DNA from 3 places in the Paenibacillus sp. T2-29 genome. Region 1 is predicted to be linked to each of the others. Evidence: a T-box and tRNA genes for the amino acid it is inferred to sense, from the RefSeq annotation. Region 1 holds a T-box; the other regions hold tRNA genes.
What was found. A T-box is a leader RNA that pairs with one kind of tRNA and senses whether it is charged. The one in region 1 lies ahead of leuS (leucine--tRNA ligase), so its partner is inferred to be a tRNA-Leu.

Region 1 (5,648 bases):
TCAGCTGGCTGATTGCTGTATTGAAACGCAATGCGTCCAGGTCCTCAGTTACCTTTTTCAGTGTTTTATGCCAGGTGCGTTTGAACTCGTCACTACCACCGTCATTTTTAATTTTTTCGTTCAGGCTACCATCCTCGGAAACAAACAGGCGCCATACGCGGGACAGAAAACGATGCGCTCCCTCAACCCCATTCTCATTCCATGGCTTGGTTGCTTCCAGCGGCCCCATAAACATCTCATAAATACGCAGCGTATCGGCGCCAAACGTATTTACAATATCGTCAGGATTGATGACATTACCGCGTGATTTACTCATTTTTTCATTGTTGTTGCCCAAAATCATACCCTGGTTGACCAGCTTATAGAAAGGCTCTTTAGTTTCCACTACGCCGATATCATACAGTACTTTGTGCCAGAAACGGGCATACAGCAAGTGAAGAACCGCATGTTCCGCTCCGCCAATATACAGATCAACAGGCATCCATTCGCGCTGTTTCTCTTTGGATACAAGCTCTTTATCATTTTTTGGATCAATAAAGCGCAGGTAGTACCAGCAGCTTCCTGCCCATTGCGGCATCGTATTTGTCTCACGACGTGCTTTCATACCTGTCTCAGGATCAACGATTTCTACCCAATCTATCGCATTCGCCAGCGGGGATTCACCTGTACCTGAAGGCTTGATATTGTCCATCTCTGGCAGTACGAGCGGCAGTTGATCCTCAGGAACCGTTTTGATCGTTCCATCTTCTAGATGAATTACTGGAATCGGCTCGCCCCAATAGCGTTGGCGGCTGAACAGCCAGTCACGCAGACGATAGGTAACTTTGCCCTGTCCTTTACCCTCAGCTTCGAGCCATTCGATCATTTTCGGAATAGCTTCCTCATTGGTGAGTCCATTCAGCAAGCCTGAATTGACATGCGGGCCATCCTCGGTGTATGGCTCTTTGTCCACGTCTCCACCTTGAACGACCTCAGTAATTTTCAATCCGAACTTCTTAGCAAATTCCCAGTCACGTGTATCATGACCCGGTACTGCCATAATTGCACCTGTTCCGTAGCCTGCTAGTACATAGTCCGCAATCCAGATTGGCAGCTTTTCGCCGTTCACCGGATTCACTGCATAAGCTCCTGTGAATACGCCTGTTTTGTCTTTGGCAAGATCCGTGCGCTCCAAGTCGCTTTTCCGAGCAGCTTGTTCACGATACTGTTGTACAGCGTCCTTTTGCTCAGGTGTAGTAATCATATCCACCAATTCCTGCTCAGGGGCCAGCACACAGTAACTTGCGCCGAACAGCGTATCTGGACGGGTTGTAAATACTGTGAGTTGCTCGTCATAGCCTTCAATTGGGAAATGAACCTCTGCACCGGTAGACTTACCAATCCAGTTCCGCTGCATATCCTTAATACTCTCGGACCAGTCCAGCTCCTCCAAATCATCCAGCAAACGATCCGCGTATTCCGTAATTTTCAGCATCCATTGACGCATTGGTTTGCGGATAACCGGATGGCCGCCACGCTCACTCTTACCGTCAATAACTTCTTCATTCGCCAGTACTGTTCCCAGTGCTGGACACCAGTTAACAGGCACTTCAGCTACATAAGCGAGACCGCGCTTATACAGCTGGATGAAGATCCACTGTGTCCATTTGTAATAATCAGGATCAGTTGTACTGATTTCACGGTCCCAGTCATATGAAAAGCCAAGTGATTTGATTTGACGGCGGAAGTTGTTTACGTTCTTTACCGTAATTTCGCGTGGGTGCTCACCTGTATCCAGCGCATGCTGCTCGGCAGGCAGACCAAAGGCGTCCCAACCCATTGGATGCAGTACGTTGTAGCCACGCATTCTTTTATAACGTGAAACAATATCTGTAGCTGTGTATCCCTCCGGATGGCCTACATGCAGACCAGCTCCAGACGGGTACGGAAACATATCCAAAGCATAAAACTTCGGTTTGCCCGGCTCTTCCCCAGTGCGGAACGTCTTGTTCTCATCCCAATATTTTTGCCATTTTGGTTCAATACTTTGCGGTTGATAGCCGTGCTTCGGCTGTGTGTCTGTCATTGTCTTTTCCTCCTCAAACGGTATGCAACAAAAAAACCTCTGCATCCCGTAGCGTGTCAGCGCTAGGGACGAGAGGTTATATTCCCGTGGTACCACCCTAGTTAGCAGAAAGCGTTCTTCGCATTCTACTCCCTTTGCACCTGATAACGGAGGTGATCCGATGCGTGTTAATAACAGAATGCTAACACCTATATAGTGCTTTCCTGCGTTGGACGCATATCTCCGAGGTGAGTTCGCTTTGCACTGTCAACCGGCTTGCACCACCCGCCGGCTCTCTACATGTCCAGTCAAAACTACTATTCCTCATCAGCGATTGTTTAACCGTTAATAATGGCACTATTATATTGAAAACCGCGAAAAAAGTCAAATAAAGACTACATTTGATACTAAACCCCATCTTCATACTAGTTGTCCATGACACATGAATACGAATGTTTTATAATAACTCCAAGTTACAATGATTCAAGTTGAGATGAGATAAGAAAGGTGAGCTGAGACATGGCACAGATTAAAATTTTCGGGATCAAAGAAAAGCTAAATCCGATCAAAAAGCAACTTTCAGAGGTAATTCACTCTGCCGTGGTGGATGCGTTCAACTATCCTCCAAACAAGAGGTTTCATCGTTTCTTCCCTATGAATCATGAAGACTTTATATATGCCGATGGTCGCTCCGAGGCGTACACCATTATTGAGATCAGTATCTTTGAAGGCAGAACGACAGAAGCTAAGAAGCAACTCATCAACCTGTTATTTCAAAGAATTAACGAACTTTTGGGGATTTCTCCACAGGATCTTGAGATTACTATATTTGAAACCCCGAAACAGAATTGGGGCATTCGGGGTGTACCAGGTGATGAACTTCAGCTGAACTATAAAGTGAATATATGAGTGCAAAAAGACGCCCTTCATGACTTCATGAAAAGCGTCTTTCTTTTTCTATATTAGCTCAATGATTCCTAGCTATTTTACAGCGACATAAAAAAGTCTCGCCGCGTCATCTTCTGCTTCTACCCATTCAAAATCTGCATATACCTTCACATCACGAAAACCCGCTTTGGACAATTCTGCCTTCATCCAGTCTGGATCATAAGCACGCTGTACATGAATTTCCTCAAAACGCTGGTACAGATCGCGTCCTTCATGTTCTGCTTTGGCAAAGATACTGAGATGATGCTCAATTTCACAACGTAGAGTGTCCAATGCGCATGTCCAGATATACGAGATAGAGCGTTCATCCAGTACGAATGGTTGTTCTTCATCATAACGCAAAAAAGTCTGGGGGTGATGTACATCAAACAGAAAGGTTCCACCAGGCTTCAGACCAGCATACGTTCTGCGGAAAGTAGAAATGATATCTTCTTCCTCAAGTAAATAATTCAGGCAATCGCAAAAAGAAATGACAGAATCCACGGGCTCCGGTAAAATCCATTCTCGCATATCTTGCTGTATCCAGCGAACGCTTCCCTCACGAAACAATCGCTGTCCTTGAGGAGTGGTTTCCATTTTGCGACGGGCTACTGCCAGCATGTCAGAGGATAAATCGATGCCAGCCACCTCGAAACCCGAGTTAACCAGTGGAATCGTAATTGAGCCCGTTCCGCAGCCCAGCTCTGCCACTGTATGTGGCATACCGTATCGATCCCAAGCCTGCCGTGCAAAGCGCAACCAGTCCGGGTACGGCATGTCCTGCATTAGCTCATCATACACATAGGCAAACTTGCGGTAAGAAGCCATCTTTTATTCCCCATTCCCGTCCTTCGGTTTAGGCATTGTCTCCACCAGGTAGGTCCAGTTTTCTTTTTGTGTAACCAGTCCTTCCTTCATCAGCTTGCCCATCGCACGCTTGAAGGCGGATTTACTGATACCAAACCGTTGTTTGATAATATCCGGCGGCGTTGCGTCAGAATATGGCATGCCGCCACCCGGACGTTCCTTCAGAAATGCAATTAACCGATCCGCATCCTCATCACGGCCTACTTCCTTGCGTGGCGACATCGCCAGATTGACCCGACCATCTTCGCGAACAAGCGTGACCCGTACCTTAACCTCCTCGCCCAAGCGAAGCATGCGGTTACGTTCCGAGGAATGAATCATCCCTATTGCACCAAAACCAAGCACACCCCCGTCCACCAGGACGAATGTGCCCATCTGAAGCGGCTTGTACACCGTCGCCTGCACCCATGTATTAAGCCACGAACTAGGAGCATGGAAGCACAATGGAGCCAGTTCCTGCTCCCCTGCCAGCTTAGCTCGCAGTCTGCCTTGTTTGTCATGCTCCATAATGGCATACACGTAGTCACCCACACGAGGATGCAGATCCCGGTTTTCTGGCAACTCACGAATCGGCAGCAAAAGTTGACGACCCAGTCCCATCTCCAGGAAACATCCTAAACGCGGATGCACATCGGCCACCTCGAGCTTTGCCATTTCTCCCAAAGACAAGAACGGTTTTTTCATAGTTGCAGCCAAACGGTCCTCTGTATCGTGGAAGATAAATACCTCCAGCCGTTCACCCACCTCGATTTCACGAGTCAGCTCCGTATAATGCAGCAACACATCCTGCTCGCCGACGGTAAGGAAGTAGCCGAAAGGCGATACTTCACGATCCACCATAATGGTGACATAAGTACCAGCGATCAAACTCATACCTTCTCCACAACCTTAGCATCCGACCAGAGTCGTTCAATGTTGTAATATTCGCGTTCGTCGCGATGGAAGACATGCACTACAACATCTCCCAAATCCATTAGAACCCAGCGAGCAGAATCCATTCCTTCGATCCCTTTGATGGCTACACCTTCATCATGAGCGCGTTTGCGAATTTCGGTTACAATCGCCTGTACTTGTGTATCCGAATTACCGTGACAGATTACAAAATAATCCGCGACTAGCGATACTCCACGCAAATCCAATGCGACAATATTCATTGCCTTTTTATCATTAGCGGCCTCAACCGCCGTTTGCATTAATTTCTCATTCGTTAGGGTCATTCATGAACCTCCGTTTTTTTCTGTTTTAGCTGTTGAATCAAGTCATTGCGCGACAAGACCGTCAGCGGAAAAATAACCTTTTGCTTTTCCAGCAACAATGAAATTGTAGAGTCAAATCCAGCAATAAGGCCCTGCTCCAAACTTTTCTTTGCCTGTTTACGGATATGTTCAACCCCAGGGAAATCCCGCCCTGGTTCGATGTAATCAGCCAAACACACGACTTTGTCCAGCAGGCTCATACCTACACGTCCTGATGTATGCCAGCGGATTGCGTTCCTTATTTCCGGATCATCCACTCCGTAATCTCTTGCTGCAACGCAGTACCCTACCTCTGAATGCCAGAGCTGCTTGTCATGCTCCAATAGCTCCTGATCACATTCAGGATAGTTACGAATTACTTCTTCCATCTGTTGAACAGGCCAATATTTCGCCACATCATGCAAAATAGCCGCCAGTTCCGCCTTATCCGGGTCTGCTCCATAACGTTTTGCAAGCTCCACAGAGGTATGCATAACACCCAGCGTGTGTTTCCAGCGTTTTTCAGGCATCTGACCAGATACGGCTTCCATTAGCTGCTCACGGCTGTACTTCAT
Region 2 (5,648 bases), on a different contig from region 1:
ACCAATATACGAGTAAGCCAGTGTGGTTACTCCTTCAGCCAGCAGGTCGGCTTCTTCTAACGCTTTTAACCATAAAGACCAATCTTCGCCACCCATGACCGTGATGGTATTATCAATCTCCTCCTGCGTAGCTGGTTCCAGCGTAATTTCCGATACGACACCCGTATTCGTATTCACCGTTTTATTCGTAAAAGGCTGTCCGATAGGCTTGAGAACGGAGTTGAAGGTTTCACCCGTATCTGGATGGGTCCGCCGTGGTGAGGCGACACTATACACGATCAGGTCTACCTTGCCCAGTTTTTCCTTGACCAGCTTTAACGTCTCTTGCTTAATTTCATGGGAAAAAGCATCTCCATTAATGCTTTCCGCTATGTAGCCAGCCGCTCTGGCCGCTCTTTCAAAGGCCACTGTATTGTACCAGCCTGCCGATGCTGTGCGTCCCTCTGAAGCAGGACGTTCAAAGGATACTCCAATGGTGTCAGCTCCCATACCAAAGCTTGCAGCAATGCGTGAAGCCAGTCCATAGCCTGTGGATGCTCCGATCACGAGTACCTTTTTAGCTCCTTGTAATGCTGTGCTGTCTTTGATGTAGTTGATTTGACGATTAACATGGGCCGCACATCCTACAGGATGCGCAGTCGTACATATGAAACCACGAATTTTCGGTTTAATAATCATTGCAAGGGTCCCCCTACTTTGGCATTCATTTAATATTGATGGAATGGTTGTCCAGTCATAACTATATTACAAATCAGCTTGTGGCTCAACATATAACATAGTACTTGAAGGCAACCGATCATATACTCGACAACAGACATCCCCGAACCACCGACTCTATAAAAAAAGAAAATCGCCGTAAACATCATAGTCTCCAGCGCTCTTTCACTCCACTATTCATTTTGACTCACTTTCTAACAACCGCACATCTTCTCCTTGCTGTTGTCTTTTTTTGATATTCGATCTTCCCCAGGTACACATTAAATCAATTATTTCATTTGCTGTTATACCATATTCTGTTATATAATATTCCACTTTTGGAGGCATTTGATTATACACATGTCTGCCAACGATGCCATCCTTCTCAAGTTCACGGAGCTGCTGTATAAGGACTTTTTGAGAAACCCCTGGAATACTACGCTGTAATTCACTTGTCCTCTTTCTACCAGACATTAGTAAGCATATGATTAAAGATTTCCACTTACCTCCGATGATCTCAAGTGTTGCTTCTATGCCTAAATTATATTGTTTCATACGACCACCTCTTCAACGCTAAAATAACTAAGTTGATCTAATTAATTCTATAATCACATATCTTTACTCTAAGTACCATGCACACTTTCAAGTAACTATATTACTTTATTGTGTGTATTTACTTTTTTTATAGCGTACAGAATAATAATACGTATCCACAAAAAGCAAATGATGCTATGTAAGAAAGGTGATTTATGATGAAGACTCTCGTGATTTTAGCACATCCGAATATTGAAGATTCCAGAGTAAATCAAAGATGGAAACAAGAATTACTTCAATATACCAATGAAATTACAATTCATGAAATTTATAAAGAGTATCCAAACTGGAATATTGATGTTTTGAAAGAACAAAAGTTACTTGAAGCACACAACAATATCATATTTCAATTTCCTTTATATTGGTACAGTTATCCTCCTCTGTTAAAAAAGTGGTTTGATGATGTTTTTACGCATGGATGGGCTTATGGTTCAAAAGGTGATAAGTTAAAAGGAAAGAAGCTAGGGATCGCCATGTCGATTGGTGATAAAAAAGAAAGCTACTTATCTACTGGTTCCGTTACCTTTACGGTAGATGAAGTTATAGCACCTTTCAAAGCAAGCGCAGTACATGTTGGCGCCACGACATTACCCTATTTCGCTGTCTTTGGAGCCTCGTTTCAAGCAAGTGACGAAGACATTAACCAGAGTGCAAAAGACTATATTAAATATATATTCCAGTATAAATAAAATGGCTATTTACAACATGCATCTTAACCATATAAAAACAGGCTCTTGGTGGCATCCAGCCAATCCAAGAACCTGTAATGGTTAGGTATAATGCGGTCGAGAGGACTCGAACCTCCACGGGGGGTTAGCCCACACGGACCTGAACCGTGCGCGTCTGCCAATTCCGCCACGACCGCATACTATGTATTGACGGCAACATCTTTAATTACCGTAATTAAGATTATATCTTGCATAGAATTTAAAAGCAAGCCATTTTTATATTATATTTTCTATGAATAATACTAGCAAATATAATAAAATCACTGGATATCACCAACCAGATATGGTAAGATGAACGCATCAGGAAAGGAGGTGCGTCAACATCAATAATCACATGTTGAGCGTATCCCTTACCCGGTCCGTTATTCTCTAATTTACAGAGTTGACGGAGGCGCGGGATACGGATCAAGGTTTTAATTAAGCGCCACGGGTAGAAAGACCGTCTACGGACGGTCTTTTTTATTTCAGTATCATACTTAATATAGATAAGATTACATAATGTGAAAAGAGGCGTTACAATGTCGATTAGACCTGTGAAAGTAGAAGAGTTGAAAGAACTGGTAGCCATCTGGCTGGATGCTTCTGTAGAAGCCCATCATTTTATTGCTCCACAGTATTGGAAATCTCAAGCTGCCGAGATGGAGAACAAGTACCTTCCCCTCGCTCAAAACTACGTTATCATACAGGATGATCATACGATTGGCGGCTTCGTTTCCATGTTGGATGGATACTTGGCTGCTCTGTTTATACGTGTTGATTCTCAAAGAAAAGGCTATGGCAAGCTACTATTAGATTGGGTTAAGAAGCAGCATGACGAAATTCAATTAAAGGTGTATCAGTCCAACACGAAAGCATTTAACTTTTATACTAAAAATGGATTTACCATTCAAGCGGAATCTGTGGATGCCGAAACTGAGGAGAAGGAATTTGTGATGATATGGACTAAACATTAATAATAATGAAGCACCCTTTAACTTTTTAGAACAAAGGCTCCGCTCCCGTATCCATACGGCACAAGCAGAGCCTTTTAATTTTATCTACTAACTGTCTAGTCTCTTACTTAAGCCCATATACCTCGGTATATAAAATCTCTTTAAACGGAGCAAACGCCGATTCAGTCAACGCATCTGGATAGCTCATAATTTGAAGTCGCAGATCAGCCTGTCCTTCTCTTAGAGGGGGCTGTACATATTCAAAATGGTTCAAATGGAATCCCAATCGTTCGTAAAAACCGATTCTTCTTCGTGACCATTCATCTACTGGCGGCTCAACCTCTAGCACTACCGGCTGATCAGACCGTGAGATAAATCTACCCATAAGCTTTTGGCCTAATCCGCCACCTCGTATACGGGAATCTACCGCAATATGCTCTACAAACCGAAAATGCGCGAACTCCCAACCTGCCAAAAAAGCCACTATGTTACCCTGCTCATTTTTTTCAGTGATAATACGATAGCTAGGATGCTTCAATAAAGCCTTTTGAGCCTCAAACGTCCTGCATTCTGATGCTGGAAAAGAAGATTCCATAATCGCATATATTTCAGAAAAATCATGTTCATTTATCATATATCCCTAGCTCCTTTACCTCTACATCCCCCCAACGACAACAGCCTGTCTTTCATTAAGAGAAAGAGGGGGTTAGACCTTGTTTAATTCCATAAGCGTCAGCAACATATGTTCCAACAACTCTGGAATATCCTCCATCTGATCTTCGTTAATTTGCCTGGAAAATTGGAGTTCAATCCTATTATGGTATGTAGATGTCTTCTCTCCGTAAATCTGACTTAGCGTCTGTACTGGTCGAAGTTCAGGCTTCCAAATTTCGGCCAGTATTTTTTCAATCCGGCTGCATTGTGTCTCAATATCTCGAATCTTCATATCAAAATACAGCAATAAGCTACATCCCGGAGTTTGATCTTCCATTTCCAAAATTTCTGCAGCCAGGTTGTTTAAATCCATTTTTAGTTGAAGTTCTGCCGTCACACCCAGCTGTTCTCTCAGACTGAACTGTACACCAAATTCACGCGACATTACCGACATTTCCAATCTATCGATTCGCTGTGTAATGTTAATACGTGAATCCAGATTATCCAGATCATAAACCGCATTTTCCATAGCCACTTTTAAATTATCAAAAACGGTCGGGTCGAACATTTTTCTCACCCCCAGTTGTTGAGTATAACATAGCTTGTGTTACTCCTAAAATAGGATGCCCCTTTTCACGAAAGCATATTAAGACGGAATTCTATAGTATACAGTAAGTTGGCTAACTCTTAATTGAAAATTAGTGAATAAATTTGTAAAAAATCATAATTGTGACAAAAAAATATATACTTTTGTTTATTGTTACATTTTTATTCCAATTTACTGGAACATACTATATAATAATGGATGGGATTAGTAAGTATATTATATAAATCCCAAAATAAAAGAAGGGAAGAGATGATTAAATGAAAAAGGCAGTTTTTTCCACACTAGGTCTTGCACTTCTATTAAGCACATCCACCGCTGTTGCATCTGCTCAAGAAGCAGCATCCGCTACAAACGGCTTAACTCCTTCCTCTGTACTTGAATATCATGAACAGGAACCAAATGATAGTTTTGAACAGGCTAACTACTATTTTATAGGTGACGCTGTTATCGGAAGACTTGGTGCCGAGGGTGTGCCTGGAGTCTGGGAAGCCTACGATGTATATAGAATTAAGGCTTTTGAATCGCAAAAAGTCCATTTTACAATTCAGGGAGACAGATATTCTGATTCCTGGTTGCAAATGACTGTTTACGATAATACTGGTCGTAAAATGAAACGTTCAAGAGATGGCCAATATTCTTTAGAAGTAGAACTTGAAAAAGGTAAAGAATACTACCTAGCCGTCGAGGTTTTTCCAGGAATTCAACCTGGAGGACATATATTTGACTATAAAGTCTCTTCTGAAGCTGTAAGGTAGACTAATTAAATTTATGTAACTTTTCAAGTTGTGTATCGTTCTTTAATGCCTGTTGTCGTATTGGATACAAGCAACAGACACATATAAAGACTAAAAAATCCTAACTACATCAAAAAGCCTCACCCTTTTTTAAAAGGGCGAGGCTTTTGTAGTTGAGTCATTCCTTCGTTAAACTCAGTTCATTTAATTTTGCCTTTTCCTTACGACAAACGCGAGCTAAAGTCCTCGTAGGAGAACTGACGGATTACCTTGATGCCCTCTTCGTCGTTGTAGCTGGCGATGGCTGGCAGGTTGACACCGTTGAACATATGGTTTTTGACCATCGTGTAATGGGCCATGTCGCAGAATACAAGCTTGTCTCCCGGCTTCAATGGCTCTTTAAAGGAATAGTCACCAATCACATCTCCAGCCAAGCACGTAAGTCCTCCAAGTCTGTAAGTATGTGCATACTCACCAGGCTTGCCAGCACCAATGATATTCGGGCGGTAAGGCATAGCCAGCACATCAGGCATATGACATTCAGCCGAAGTATCCAGAATGGCAATGTCCATTCCGTTTTTCATCGTATCCAATACGGTTGTAACCAGATATCCGGTGTTCAGAGCGATAGCTTCGCCTGGCTCAAGATAAACTTGCACACCGTATTTATCCTGAAAATATTGGATACAGCGTACCAGTGTGT
Region 3 (5,648 bases), on a different contig from region 1:
TTGCTGTGGTGCGGTACATTTTTGGGGATCGGACATGCGGTGGGCATGCACTGGGAACAGGTGGCTAAGCTGATGGAGAAGGTGACGCACCAGGTAGGTTTGATCGTTATTCTTTTAATCGTTTTGGGAGGAATCATCGCATGGTTCTGGAACAAACGTAAAAAAAATATCACATGAACGCATGGAAAGCAGGCTATAGCTTGAAAGCGGCGGGTGAAGTATGGTACTTTTACCGCATAGGAATGCCGTGGGAGGTCATGGAATGGAAGTATTAAAGAAACGAATTTTAAATGAAGGCGTGATTGCGTCAGATCAGGTGCTAAAGCTGGATGGATTGCTTAATCATCAGGTTGATCCAGAGCTGACAATGGAAATGGGACGAGAGTTCGCGGCCCGTTTTCGGGAAGACAAAATCACCAGAGTAGTGACCGTGGAATCCTCAGGCATTGCCATCGGGTTTGCGACAGCGTTGGAGTTGGGTGTACCGTTGGTATTTGCTCGTCGTAAAAAGACTTTATTAGCTGATCCGGATGCGCTGTGTGAGCGTGTACCTTCGTTTACAAAAGGTATTGTCACAGATATTATGCTGTCTCGTCAATTTATTCATGAGCATGATCGTGTGTTGTTCATTGATGATATTATCGCTAATGGCGATGCGGCTCGAGGCATGGTTAAAATTATTCAACGCTCTGGAGCGGAGTTGATTGGATTCGGAGTTGCGGTTGAAAAAATGTTTCAGGCTGGAGCGAGAACCATCCGTGAGCAGGGCATCCGTGTAGAATCATTGGTTAAAATTTCGTCGTTGGCTGACGGTAAGATAGAGTTTGCTGAATAGTAACAATTCGAAACTCCGGATCCTTATTTCTAATAATAACCTTTGCATGAGCATCAATTTCGCTTATAATATATATAAGGTTTGGGAGAGGAGGCAGCAACATGGGGAATGAACAATTGACCGAACAGTTTTTTCTGGAAAAACTGGCAGCGGCTAAAGTGCATTTTGAACGCGCCTTGGATTGTAAGCATACGGAATTCGACGATTTGTATCCCTATATGATTGAACATCCTCAGTTTTTTTGGTATAAACGCTATGTGGCCTGGTCTGAGTTGTTGACATTGGTTAACCTATGCGAAGAATTGTCTTTCTCTTGGAAAGAAGAATTTACTGCTCACCAAGTGGAGTATGTAGAACAGCGAGTGTTGTCTGCACAAGTGCTGGACTTCTGGTACGAGAAGAACGATACAAAAGAACATGATCACAGTGTAAATCAGTCGGGATAATTTGTTGCTCTGTTGGCAATCCATATAAGTAGTAAGCGGAAGAGACCTAAATGATTCGTTTAGGTCTCTTTTTAAACTTTTTTCATGTATATAAAATTATGGCGTTGTGTTGAAAAAATGGACAAGGAGGGGGCATGGATGATAATGGACGAAGAATTGGATGCTTATCGACTTTCTGGTGAAAAGGTACGCGTCGTACGCGATGGATTGGAGTCCAATGATGTGGTTGGCATTGTACTGGCATGGGATGATGAACAGGTGCTTATTCGCCGCCAGAATCGACGTGTGGTCAAGTTGGATCGCAGCTATACATACCAGCCGTTCAGCGAGCCGCGTCACAATCCGATAGAACTGGATTAAGAAATGAGTTCTAATGGGGATTGGATAAAAAAACTGGGTGCTTCATTAGGCATACAGAAACTCTAAACCGGACACAGTAATGAAGCAAAACTCAACAGAGAGGGCGTGCTGTGTTAATGACGGTTATGGACGAAAAAGTACATGCATACAAGGATCAAATCAGCCATTTGGAAGATAAGTTACCCGAGGTAGTTCATGCCTATCATCGCTTTACCGGAGAATGCTTTCAAGCCGGCAGTTTAGATGAAAAAACCAAGCAACTGATTGCGCTAGGAATTGGCTTATTTGCCAACAATGAGGTGTGCACGTTTTATCATGTGAATGAGGCGCGTTCCAAAGGAGCCAGTGATCAGGAGATTATGGAAGCCGTTGCTGTAGCTGCTGCAGTTGGTGGAGGACATGCTCTAAGTCAAGGGGTTACACGTGTACAGAAGGCGCTACATTAAAACGAATCATCCATACAGATAACTCATATTCGAAATAGGGGAAATAGATTGATCTGAACAAATGATAGTGATGTTTATGGAAAGAAGCTTCCGAGCACAGTTAGTGCCTGCGGAAGCTTCTTTTTGCATGTAGTGCGGGGATTATGCTCTTTTGCTTGCAGCAAAAGCAGCAGGGCGAGGGGATTTATGCTTATAGGCAGAAGAGGATGCAATCCAACTTCGCCCAACAACGCGTAGGGGTTTGGGGGTTGAGTTATTGGGTAATTCGGGGCGATATTTCTCTGGCAAAGGTAGAGACGCCGTATGAGGCATAGAGGTAGGGAGCCCCAAATAAGCTCGCATTCGTTCATACATTTCTTTGCGCAATGCGGACATAGGCATACTGAACTGCTCTTTAACGCCTTTATATATATAGGTGGCGTGAACGCCGGAGTGGTTTTGTTGTATGTCTAGAACACGAACATGATACTTCTTAAATTCATGTTTAATTTCAGATAGCAGGATTCCGGTACGATCTATTCCTGCGTTAACCATTTCGACATAAAGATCAGGGGTTTTCAGCACGCCGCTTTCTTGAAGAATTAGGCTGTCACGCTCAAATACTTTTTGAATAAAGGTAAGGAGCAGATAACTTTTCACAAGAGAGCATGAATGCTGAGTAGTATCTGAAGAGATCATTACCATTCACCGCCTTAGGGAAATGTGATGATAATTCATAGTCATGGAAGTAAAGGAACCTTTGTTCCTAAGAACTTATGTTCTTATATTATCGTATTATTCCTTTTTTATCAAGAAGAAATAAAGAAAAACAAAAGATTTGACAACTTTATTTGAGCATGGTATGATCTATCTTGTCGCTAAGAAAGATTGATTCCTTCGAGATAGACGACAAATATATATGCGGTCGTGGCGGAATTGGCAGACGCGCACGGTTCAGGTCCGTGTGGGCTAACCCCCCGTGGAGGTTCGAGTCCTCTCGACCGCATCCATTTAGAAAAGGTTTATAGAATTGCTATTGTAGCAATTTTATAAACCTTTTCTTATGTTCGGAATTATTGCAGACTTCCAGCGAGGATTCCAATACAAGGGTTTGAACTTTATTCAAGTTCATAAGCAATTCTTTTATAAGTTTAATTTTTAAGATATGATAGAAGATAATGCATTTGTTGATGAAGCTAATGAAAGGTTGGATGAAAGATGGAGAAAGCAACTTTTGCAGGCGGATGCTTCTGGTGTATGGTGACTCCGTTCGAGGAGCAGCCGGGCATTTATAGTATTGTCTCAGGCTATACTGGAGGGACGATTTCCGATCCGACCTACGAACAGGTTAAAACAGGAACAACAGGGCACTATGAGGTGGTGCAGATTACGTTTGATCCTGAGCTGTTTCCTTATGAAAAGCTACTTGAATTGTATTGGCCGCAAACAGATCCTACCGACGGAGAAGGTCAGTTTCAGGACCGAGGCACACAATATAAGCCTGCAATTTTTTATCATACGGAGCAGCAACGAGAGCTTGCACAACAATCCAAGGAACAGTTGGCACAAAGCGGACGCTTTGATAAGCCAATTGTAACGGAGATTCTTCCGGCTGCAATTTTTTATCCGGCAGAGGATTATCATCAGGATTATCACAAGAAGAATGTGAAGCATTATAAGGAAGATCGAGCCCAATCCGGTCGTGATGAATTTATCGATAAAAACTGGTAAGCAGCTTTAATATACGTTATTATGCGCACTTCAAGGCAGATCAGAGATTATATCTCAGATCTGCCTTATACATATTTAAACGGTTTTACTCACACAATGAAGGGACAGAGAAGGAGGCTGACCCCCAAATGAGTACACGACGGAAGCTACACATGAGAAATATAATAAAAAAGGCTTTAAAGGCATCACGCAACCGGAAGAATTCGTCTTATGCGCTTGTACACCATGCAAGATCTAGAATGCAAATAATCGTAGTGCTTTGTATTTCAGTCTGTATGTTATTTATGGTCTGTAAAACTGCTGTTGCCGAAGCAATAGACCAACAGAACCAGCAGCAAAAGAGGGTTGCTGTCATTATTGATGATCTAGGAAACAACATGAAAGGTACCAAGGAGATTTTAAATTTACCTGTCAAAATCACCGTTGCTGTAATGCCCTTCCTGCCAACAACCAAACAGGACGCTATGGAAGCGCATAAGCGTGGTCATGATGTTATCGTCCATCTTCCAATGGAGCCCAAGCAGGGCAAGCCTGAATGGCTTGGACCTGGAGCAATCAAGGCTAATATGACGGATGAAGAAGTACGCGCCAAGGTGACCGCAGCTATCAAGGATGTTCCTTATGCCATAGGAATGAACAACCATATGGGCTCCAAGGTCACCTCAGACAAGCGCATTATGTCCATCGTTCTTGATGTTTGTAAGGAACATGGACTATTTTTTGTTGATAGCCGAACTAATTATTGGTCAGTGGTGCCTGAACTTGCCGCTAAAAAGGGAATGCCACCGGTGCGAAATGATGTTTTTTTGGATGATGTTCATACACTCGCTCATGTGAATCGGCAACTTAGCAAAGTGGTTGAATGGTTGGCAGAACACGACACCTGTGTAACGATTGGACATGTTGGCGTGTCCGGCATGTATACCTCCTCAGGGCTTCATTCATCGGTTCCTAAATTAAAGGAACATGCTCAGTTTGTAGGCATTAGCGATCTAGTGCGTGATGTATGGGGGTGGACAGGAGATCCAGCCACGAATACTACCACGCCGTCAGATGGGCAATAATGCCTTCGGCAATAGCTTCAGCAATCCTTTTTTGGCCGCGATCCCCAGAAAGTAGGGCTCTGTCTTGTTCGTTGCTGATAAATCCGGTTTCCACTATTACAGCGGGATGTTGAATTTTATTCAGAAGATAAAAGGGTTTTCCGTATATGGTTTGTCTATTCATGCAAAATAAGCGGTTTAATGAACGCTGGATCTGCTCAGCTAACATATAGCTGCTGCCTTCATCCTGATACAGTACAATGGGTCCACGTTTTTCGGCACGTTTGGCCCAATTGACATGCAGGCTTACAACCACAGCAGTGGGCAGTTGTTCTGTTAAGCTTTTACGTTGGGCGAGGTCTTTAAGATGCCGCGATTTGGACTGCAACCAACGGTTATCATCACTCAGTGCGTAGTCCTTGTCCCTATTTAAGACAGCAGGGTAACTCTGGGAACGTAAGATCAAGTACAGTTTTTGAGCAATGGCGAGATTGATATCTTTTTCCAGAAGTCCTTTGTGACTTGTTCCACCATCCACACCGCCATGACCTACATCTATCAAGACCACGGGCTTGGCAAAAGCATGATAGGAGCGGTTAAACGGGGTCTCTGTATGCTTGTTTGTGTCGGTGCTTTTCTCGCCAGGCTGAGTAGTTGCATAAGCAAATGGGGCAAATACAGCGCTACAAAGGATGCAAAAATTTAACCCCAGCCCGGCCAGGCACATCTTCTTTAACTTTTTATTCAACACGTTCTATTCCTCCAATGGACGAATTGATTGTTTACTGAAAACCATGCATAACAGACG

Region 2: it has a tRNA-Leu gene. The T-box ahead of leuS (leucine--tRNA ligase) is inferred to sense a tRNA for this amino acid. The anticodon was not compared.
Region 3: it has a tRNA-Leu gene. The T-box ahead of leuS (leucine--tRNA ligase) is inferred to sense a tRNA for this amino acid. The anticodon was not compared.

Annotation. Positions count from the first base shown of each region.
Region 1 is NZ_JBREVE010000001.1:865,132-870,779, forward strand. It holds gene leuS (leucine--tRNA ligase) at 1-2,065, opposite strand, end outside; T-box leader at 2,127-2,384, opposite strand; gene ACU1JV_RS04280 (tautomerase family protein) at 2,564-2,953, shown strand; gene ACU1JV_RS04285 (class I SAM-dependent DNA methyltransferase) at 3,026-3,799, opposite strand; gene ACU1JV_RS04290 (CvfB family protein) at 3,803-4,711, opposite strand; gene rsfS (ribosome silencing factor) at 4,708-5,055, opposite strand; gene yqeK (bis(5'-nucleosyl)-tetraphosphatase (symmetrical) YqeK) at 5,052-5,648, opposite strand; gene nadD (nicotinate-nucleotide adenylyltransferase) at 5,632-5,648, opposite strand, start outside.
Region 2 is NZ_JBREVE010000003.1:138,080-143,727, reverse strand. It holds gene fabV (enoyl-ACP reductase FabV) at 1-678, opposite strand, end outside; gene ACU1JV_RS10205 (winged helix-turn-helix transcriptional regulator) at 895-1,251, opposite strand; gene ACU1JV_RS10200 (NAD(P)H-dependent oxidoreductase) at 1,449-1,979, shown strand; tRNA gene ACU1JV_RS10195 (tRNA-Leu) at 2,071-2,155, opposite strand; gene ACU1JV_RS10190 (N-acetyltransferase) at 2,537-2,971, shown strand; gene ACU1JV_RS10185 (GNAT family N-acetyltransferase) at 3,075-3,584, opposite strand; gene ACU1JV_RS10180 (hypothetical protein) at 3,657-4,172, opposite strand; gene ACU1JV_RS10175 (hypothetical protein) at 4,469-4,966, shown strand; gene nspC (carboxynorspermidine decarboxylase) at 5,167-5,648, opposite strand, start outside.
Region 3 is NZ_JBREVE010000003.1:215,370-221,017, forward strand. It holds gene ACU1JV_RS10585 (DedA family protein) at 1-177, shown strand, start outside; gene ACU1JV_RS10590 (xanthine phosphoribosyltransferase) at 263-835, shown strand; gene ACU1JV_RS10595 (hypothetical protein) at 937-1,281, shown strand; gene ACU1JV_RS10600 (hypothetical protein) at 1,420-1,641, shown strand; gene ACU1JV_RS10605 (carboxymuconolactone decarboxylase family protein) at 1,758-2,087, shown strand; gene ACU1JV_RS10610 (hypothetical protein) at 2,229-2,765, opposite strand; tRNA gene ACU1JV_RS10615 (tRNA-Leu) at 2,988-3,072, shown strand; gene msrA (peptide-methionine (S)-S-oxide reductase MsrA) at 3,285-3,797, shown strand; gene ACU1JV_RS10625 (divergent polysaccharide deacetylase family protein) at 3,926-4,861, shown strand; gene ACU1JV_RS10630 (N-acetylmuramoyl-L-alanine amidase) at 4,836-5,591, opposite strand.